2 regions of the Rothia sp. P6271 genome follow, and region 2 is predicted to be linked to the other one. Evidence: riboswitches for the same ligand, from Rfam matches in the RefSeq annotation. Region 2 holds a riboswitch; the other holds the start of a gene.

Region 1 (4,424 bases), on a different contig from region 2:
CATGACGCACTAAAGCTGACTCAATTTCAATCGTCGAAAGACGATGCCCCGAAATATTAATAACATCATCAATCCTGCCCAGAATATAAATATCCCCGTCCTCATCTTGCTTTGCGCCATCTCCAGCCAAAAACCAGCCACGCTCCCCATAATGTCTCCAATAAGAATCAAGATAACGCTGAGGATTTTTCCACACAGTACGAGCCATCGACGGGCCCACTTTATCAACCACAATGAACCCTTGAGCCCCCGTCTGAACCGGCTCACCGTGCTCATCAACAACACGCACAGAAACCCCCGGAATAGCACGAGTAGCACAACCTGGTTTGACAGCTATACCTGGAGTACCCTGCTCAAAAGTCCCCTCAGGCGCAAACTGAGGATCATGCGGACGAGGAGAACAGATCGTTGAACCTGTCTCAGACTGCCACCACGTATCAATAAAGGAAGCACGACCAGAACCAATATGCTCACGTAACCAATACCAAGCTTGTGGATTAATCGACTCACCCACAGAACCCAAAAGACGAACCGACGAAAAATCATATTTTCCCGACTCTGGGCCATGCGGGAAAGCCCCCATCAACGAACGAATCAACGTTGGCGCCGTGTAATAGTTTGTGACACCATAGCGTTCAATCACTTCAAAATGCCGTTCAAAAGTAGGAGTATCAGGTGTACCTTCAAAAATTACTTGACTTACGCCATTGACCAACGGCCCATATATCTCATAAGTATGAGCTGTCACCCACGCCAAATCGGCTGTACACCAATGAACAGTATCCGCAACTTTTTGCCGATCATTACGAGTAGCTAACTCATCAGGACGAAGCACACCATCAGCGTCAACAACATCAGGCAACAAATCATAAAGTAACGCATGAGAATACGCCGTCTGCGTCAAATACCCGCCCATAGTATGAACAAGACCCTTAGGTTGGCCCGTTGTCCCCGACGTATAAATAATAAATAACGGATCTTCAGCATCATGCAATGGGTAATCATGCGTATCTGGAACACCCTCAATCAAATCGTGATACCAAACATCTCGCCCCAAACACCACGGAACACTCTGTCTTTCCTGCTCGGTAGCTGAGGTACGGTTCACCACCACCACATGCTCAATATTATTCTCAGACGAACACGCCTCATCCGCTATCGACTTGACCGGAACAACCTTACCCCGACGATTCTGACCATCAGTTGTAATTAATACCTTGGCACCAGTATCCTCTACCCGAAACTTCAAAGCCTCCGCCGAAAAACCGCCAAAAACAAGAGAATGAATCGCCCCAATACGCGCACAGGCAAGAGCAAAAATAATAGTTTCAGGAATCACCGGCAAATAAACAACAACACGATCACCCTTAACCACACCCAAACGCTCTAAACCATGTGCCGCCTGAGCCACACGGCGTTGCAGCTGAGCATAAGTGATAGCTTCACGATCACCAGGTTCACCCTCAAAGAAAAGCGCAACCTTGTCGCCAAAACCTTGCTCTACATGCCTATCCACACAGTTATAGGCAACGTTGAGCTGACCACCCTCAAACCACTTAATCGTTGGAACAGAAAATTCTTGAACACCATCTTCACGAACGTCTACTAAACGAGGAGGAATAAACTCATGCGTTTTATCCTCATCCCATAGCTTCCCCCAACTAAGACGTTCTCGCGCCTGCCTTGCCCAAAAATCAATACGTTCTTGATCCGAAACATCTGCCGGATTCTGCACCTGATTTCGAGGGTCTGAATAAGAAAAAGACGAACAATACGACATCGATACTCCCATCGTTTCTGGCGTTAGCACCACCGCATAAGCGAGGTTGCTGCGACGTCTTAGAGCCAGGTCTCTCAGTCGCTCTGGATGGTTTAGACGAGTTCTACCGTAATACCTTCCGTACACATTCATCTAGACGTTACTTTCCATTGCCAGCAGATGAACACATCACGTTGCATAGAGTCATATTCCTTAGCGAACGTCACCCACCGCAATAAACACTGAAGCTCTTGGGTACCAAGAAGAACTTTTTATAAGCTAAACCCAGCGATCACGAGTTCCAACGTCAAGCTCTGGCTCGTTGGACGGCAACCCTCTTTCCGTAGCGGGGTGCCCCAGATGAAGATCCGGCTCAAAATAATCACAACGGCAAATACGGCGCCTATGCGTCGGGCATATCAACACCGAAAAATATGGTTTTCGACATGCCACGCCTCATAGAGGAGGGCTCTCTCCTCTAAGAACGCAAAGGAAAAAACTTATGGCAACTCATACCGCCACGACAGAACAACCCACTACGACACCGTCTTCTTCTAAAAAACGTATCGTTGTCAATGCGTTTGATATGACAACAACAAGCCACCAAAGCTTCGGCTTATGGCGTCACCCGCGCTCGCGAGCCGATGAATATAACACCATTAAATATTGGACAGATTTAGCTCAAGTGTGCGAAAAAGGGCTTTTTGACGCGGTCTTTATCGCTGATGTGGTGGGCGTATACGACGTATATAAGGATTCTGTTGCACCCGTACTTCGTGATGGTGCACAGGTACCGGTAGGTGACCCGTTCTTACAGATTTCGGCGATGGCAGCAGTCACGGAACATCTTGGTTTTGGAGTGACAGCTGCCGTGACGTATAACCAGCCTTATACTTTGGCTCGTTCTTATGCGACGTTAGATCATTTAACGGGTGGTCGTGTTGGTTTTAACGTGGTGACTTCTTATCTTCAATCTGCGGCAGAGAATCAGGGGCTTGCCGGTCAGATTGAGCATGATGAACGATACGAAATTGCTGACGAATTTCTCGACGTTTGTTATAAGTTGTGGGAAGGCTCTTGGGAAGACGGAGCGGTGCTACGTGACCGTCAGCGCGGGATTTTTGCAGATCCTGAGAAAATTCATCCTATCTTGCATCAGGGCAAGTATTTTCAAGTTCCTGGAATTTCTTTGACCGAGCCGTCTGTTCAGCGTACTCCCGTGATTTTTCAGGCTGGTGCGTCTTCTCGCGGTCAGGCTTTTTCTGGAAAACATGCCGAGGCGATTTTCATTTCTGCGTTACGTCCAGATTTGACTAGGCATGTGACCTCTCGTATCCGTGATGAGGCTGAACGTGCCGGCCGGCGTCGTGATGACGTGAAGATTCTTGCCATGCTTTCGGTGGTAGTTGACGAGACAGACGAGAAAGCACAGCAGAAGTATCAGGATTATTTGAAATATGTGGATATAGAGTCTTCTCAAGGGATTATTGGTGGTTGGTCTGGTGTTGATCTTTCACTATTTGATGAGGACGAGATTCTTGAGTATGTCAAGACGGAATCCATTCAATCCTTTTTGACACCTTTTACCTTGCAGTCTCAGACGACGAAGTGGACTCGTGCTGATATTGCTCGTCATTGCGCTATCGGTGGTATGGGTGATGTAATTGTTGGCTCTGCTCAGACTGTCGCCGATGAGTTGGAGCGCTGGATTGACGAGGGAGATTTAGATGGTATCAACCTTGCCTACCATGTATCTCCTGGCTCTTTTGAAGATTTTGTGGAGTTTGTTGTTCCTGAGCTTCAAAAGCGTGGCCGGTATCGCACAGAGTATGAGGGGAATACATTACGTGAGAATCTTTTTGGTGTGGGGCATACACGTGTGAATGAGCGTCATCCTGCGGCAGCATATCGTGGCGCTTTTGCTGGTGGTCCTAATGCTGCTGACACTCCTGCCCGTCAGTTTTTGAGCTTGGCTCAGAATCAGGCAGAGCGTTTATAAGAGTTTTTCTTCTGGTAATGATTCGCAATGTTAGGGTTCTCTTTGGTGTGGGGGGTATATCAGAGAGAACCCTAATCTTTTAAAGGAGCGATGACCAGAGCCTACAGATATTTTCTACGACCTTGATACGGTTGGGGCGGGCAACCCATTCGTCGTATCGGAGGGTTTTGCATTGAGAGATGTATTCTTCAGAGATGCTTTCTAACTCTTTAACCATTCCTGTATCGACGATGAAGGTGGATACTTCGAGGTTGAGCGCAAATGAGCGCGGATCCATGTTTGATGATCCAATGAAGGTGAGATGGTCATCTACAAACATGTATTTTGAGTGCAATACGGTTGGCCCGGGATATTGTTTGATGTTGACTCCGGCGTGGAGAAGTTTCTCGTAGTAGGAGCGTTGAGCCATATTGGGTAGGAACTGGTCTCCTTTTTCGCAGACGATGAGGGTGACATCAATTTTTGATAGTGCTGCATTGGTGAGTGCTTGTAAGAGTGTTTCTTCTGGGACGAAGTAGGGGGAGCAGACGACGATGCGTCGTTCTGCATTGTAAATGAGGTAGTTGATGAGGCGTAGGTTGTTTTCCGTTTCGAATCCGGGGCCCGATGGAACAATTTGTGCCAACATTCCGCTGTGTACACGGGGAATAGCTGTTTCGATTTCGT
Region 2 (4,424 bases):
AGTATCATTTTTTTGTTTCGATACGTCATCTTCAGTTGACGAAGCCTCTGCCTGAGCCTCGAGGTGTTCCTCTTCGAGATCAGAAAACAATCGTAAGTTTTGGGCTACGACAGATTCAAAATCAGCAGTTTTTTTCTCCTCTTTTTGAGTCACCTCAGATCGCGTCGTATCCGATAACGGTTCATCAGCGTCTTCTAAGAGACGACGCACAGCCTCTGAAGAAGGCTTATTGGTTTCATCATGCTGTTCTTCAACTTCTGCGATAGCAGAATTCTGACGAGAGTTCCGACGTTGCGCTTTTTTCTGCTCGCGGGCAAGACGTTTACGACGACGGCGCTCTTCACGGTCGTTCTTTAGCTCAGAGAAACGCTCAAGCTCAGTAATAGCGCCACGATGGAAGATAGGGGCCATCACCGATCCCATCATCACGCCACAAGCAATCCAACCGGCAGATAAAGCACCAAATAATAAAGCATCTGGCCCTAAATCAGTAAAACGTCCCATACCAAGAGAACCGCGCGATGCCCAACCGCATAACGCCAAAATGATGCCGGCAGGAACAGAAACAAAGATAGCTAAGGCAAAAGTTGATAGTGGCAAAGAAATCCAGCGGAAAGGAATTTTCAGAGAAAGCCACTCATCAAGGTGGTCTTCACCGGCACGGAAGAACCACCAGCCAGCAACAATACCGCACAGCACAGGAACCGCAATAGCAATATAGTTCCACGGTTCATTGACCGTTGGTAAGGCACCCAGAAGAGGGAAAGCGGGGAGCACACCAGTAGAGTGTTCAAAGAAGTTTACGGAGGTATGTTCTCCCAATGAGAAACCAGCTCCGACACTCCAAGACATCGCCCAAAAAACTACGTTAGGGATAACACCAAGCTGTAAAAAGGTCAAAGCAGTATCGCCGATAGCACCAGCATCAAGCAATTGATAAATTGTTACGACATCGCTCCAATGCCAGAGCAAAGACAAGCTCAGTAATAGCCCTCCACAGCCAATAAACGCAAGAACTGCCACGATTGACGCGCGAAGAACTGTCCAAACATAAGAACCCGCCCAACGTGAGTACTGGCTAAACTGAGCAACCCATTCGGCAGCGTTAACACCGATCATTCTTGCCAAAGAACGAGACTCGTACCAGCCACCAAGAATAAGCCCTGATAAAACGACCCAACACGGTACAAGTGCAGAAGCTACAGGATACGCTACCGCAGCAGTATCTGTTGTCAAAAGGCTCAAGCCCCCAGCACAGGCACTATAAGTGATAGCTCCGGTTAATGTTGGTATCCAGAATTGTCCCTCACGAGATGCTTGAGCTAAGACTCGTCCTGAACGGAAACATAACCATAAGGGTATCAGCGTTAAGCCCAACGGGATAAAGCTCATCGTCCCTTGAATATCGGGGGTGTCTCCATACGGGGCAGAGATGTTCAGATGAAGAGGAACCCCGTGGATTAGAAGCCACATTTGGCTAACTAAAACTGCCATAGCGTAGAGGTCACGCTGTTCAAAACCGCCGGTAAACCATACGGCACCCAGTAGTAGCACTACAGCAAAGCAAGAGTAGAAGGCAGTACGAAAGAGTTCGACAACACCCTGTAGCCAGAGGGGCATCGGTATCGAACGTTGTTGAGGTTTCATCACGCTGGTTTTCATCGTCTTTTATCTTGTCATGAACTCTATTGAACTCTGAAGTTCACACAGCTTTTCTAATCCAAATGAGACATAAACCAAGGATTTTCTTCACCGCGTGCACCCCACTGAACCATACCATGTATGCCGGTCAAGACGCTAAGCTCATCACAGCCTACGTCTTAAGGTCACGTAAAAGACACAGGGTTTATAGTCCTCGCGCGGCGTTTTCGTGCAGCGGATTAACGGCAGGGACTCCCCAGCGGCGATAAATATCTGCTTTAGAAGAAACTATTTCTAGCTGATGCACTTCAGCGGTAGCAGCCATGAGCCCTTCAAGTGCGGCGGTAGGCAATGGCGTATAAGGGCCTTCTGGTGAGGGGCGTTCTTCAGCACGAATTTGGCGACCGGCCCATGCCAAAGATACGTTCGTATCAACGTCGAGAACCTGCCCGCTAAAACGTTCGAGAAGTTCGTTAACCCACCGCTCTGTTTCAGGGTAGGGGTAAAGCCCTTTAAGTTCGCCTAGGCTAAGTGCTGATATGTACATCACCATATATGAGCGACGGCGAAGAAACGCAACGACCTGCGGATGTGGTGTGGTTTTGCGAATCTCTGCTAGTACATCAGAGTCTAGAAGTAGTCCTCTTATACTCATGCTGCTTGTAAGATACCGTATTCCTGGTTAGGGATACCGTGCGGATTAGGAGAGAGCAAAAAGTTAAGAAACTCAGAACGCTCATGGGAAATACGAGTGTAATCTTGAATGCTTACGGCAGCGTAACCGCCACGAGTTTGAGCAGAAGAAACAGGTTGAATATTGTGCTGAGGGCGAGCGGTGTTGTGCATGATACAACTGCGCTGAATGCGCTTTCCTTTCGAAGTGCTCTTGTCCGTACCAGCCTGCGTACTATGACGCGAATACGAACCGCTTCGTCATCCGAGCCACCCGTGAACATGGGGTTGGCGTTCAACTAAAGTCGGAGCTTATCAGTTGAAACTCTTGAAGCTGAATCCAGAATAACGCAACCACCACAAAAAAACAAAGAGCACAGCCCAAAATATTTGAGAGATTTAGGCTACACCAGCTTTAGTGAAAGCTCATCCGGTAACCTAGAACATATATGCACCCTGCCAGCAGAGGATACAACCACCGTGAATGCACCATCAGCTTTCCCCAGAATCCCCGTCAGCGCAGCAAAAATTATCCAGCAAGTAGGACACCGCACCTACCTCCGCGGAAAACAATACATGCAAGAAGGCAAAGTCGCCCGATACTCCTACGACGCCCAAGCACACATCCTGACAGGAACAACCTACGGCGACGCAACAGACCCATACCTCAGCAAAATTGTCTTCCCCGCAAAACAGGTTGAAGGATCCCTCGCCTTCTCCGCACGATGCACCTGCCCAGTACGCACCGACTGCAAACACTCCGTAGCCATCATGCTCACCGCCATCGAAAGAGCCGAAAAAGTTAGCAAAGCCCAAAGCTCCACTCAACGCGTCACAGACGGACTCAGCAAAGAACAGCTCAAACAACACGGAATCACCACTGCACAAGAGCTAGCAGAACAACAAAAAATGTCGACATGGCGCAGAACGCTGTCACAAACACTGGCGCAGCATCACCGGATACCCTACGAAAATAACAGCAATACCATCGCCGCTCTCGACCTCAAAATGCACGTCAACTCCCGCTTCGCACTCGGTAGCGGTCAACACAAAACACCACGTATCACCCTACAAGCACGCCCACTCGTCCAAGGTAAAAACAACCGATGGATTAAAGACGGCATCAACTGGGAACACTTCCAAAAAGATCACACCGGAAAGACAAGTAGCCACGCCCTCCGACCCCAACACGAACGATGGTTGCGAGAGTTCTACTCCATCATCAGACCTTGGCAATCAGCGTACACTTCCCACCGCGATTGGGTAACACTTTCTACTGTTAACTCTTCCCTACTATGGAAAGTACTCAAAAAAGCAGAAAAAATAGCACTGCCCATCCTGCTAGAGGGAACACCCATCACTACGGCGCACACCGAAGAAGCCACGCTAAAAGCAGAACTTCACAGCTACAAAGACGGTCTACGCATCACACCTACACTCACCGCAGGAGAAAACGCCTTCCCCGCATACTACTGCCACCCAATAGGCCAGCCCCGCAACGGATTCATTGCCCTCGGACACAAAGCACAAGAACACTACAAAGCCACAGCACAAGCTGAACATTGGGAAACAACCCTACCTAGCGCCATCAATCCAACACGTCTCAACGACCAATACGCCGCAGCCGACCTTATTTTCATTCCCCTGAAAGAAACACTCAACGGCGCAGCAGAAACCCTTATCCGAGAAGAACATATCGAAATCCCCTCACAAGATATCAATAGTTTCTATCAAGAGTTCTACCCATATCTCACACGCAATATCAGCTTCTGCACCAACGACGCAACGATACAACCACCCCAAGTACAACAACCAGAGCTGATTCTTCACGTCTACTTCGACAGCGAACAAACACCCCACGCCCACACCCGCTGGGAATGGGAATACCCTAAAGACCCGCTCAAGAACACACGAGATGAAAGCAACCTCGAATACTTCCCAGTACAGAGCACCTTATTAGACATCTATGAACAGCGCGATAAAAACTACGAAAATACAATCCTCGCGCAACTCAAAAATATCTACCCCGCATTACAGCTCACAGAACAACACTTCTACGACTGGGATGTTCAACAACTCACCGAATCTATACTGCCCCAATACCGAGATGT

The links. Region 2 has a riboswitch for S-adenosylmethionine ahead of ACN08X_RS05195 (nuclease PIN). Riboswitches for the same ligand answer to the same signal wherever they lie in the genome.
Region 1: another riboswitch for S-adenosylmethionine. It lies ahead of ACN08X_RS05840 (LLM class flavin-dependent oxidoreductase); the one in region 2 lies ahead of ACN08X_RS05195 (nuclease PIN).

Annotation. Positions count from the first base shown of each region.
Region 1 is NZ_JBLXXV010000006.1:48,910-53,333, forward strand. Features, by position in the region: gene ACN08X_RS05835 (AMP-binding protein) at 1-1,780, opposite strand, end outside; SAM riboswitch class I at 1,786-1,874, opposite strand; SAM riboswitch class IV at 2,050-2,162, shown strand; gene ACN08X_RS05840 (LLM class flavin-dependent oxidoreductase) at 2,262-3,758, shown strand; gene cls (cardiolipin synthase) at 3,838-4,424, opposite strand, start outside.
Region 2 is NZ_JBLXXV010000005.1:34,571-38,994, reverse strand. Features, by position in the region: gene ACN08X_RS05205 (DUF6350 family protein) at 1-1,662, opposite strand, end outside; gene ACN08X_RS05200 (plasmid stabilization protein) at 1,847-2,296, opposite strand; gene ACN08X_RS05195 (nuclease PIN) at 2,293-2,487, opposite strand; SAM riboswitch class IV at 2,519-2,647, opposite strand; gene ACN08X_RS05190 (SNF2-related protein) at 2,794-4,424, shown strand, end outside.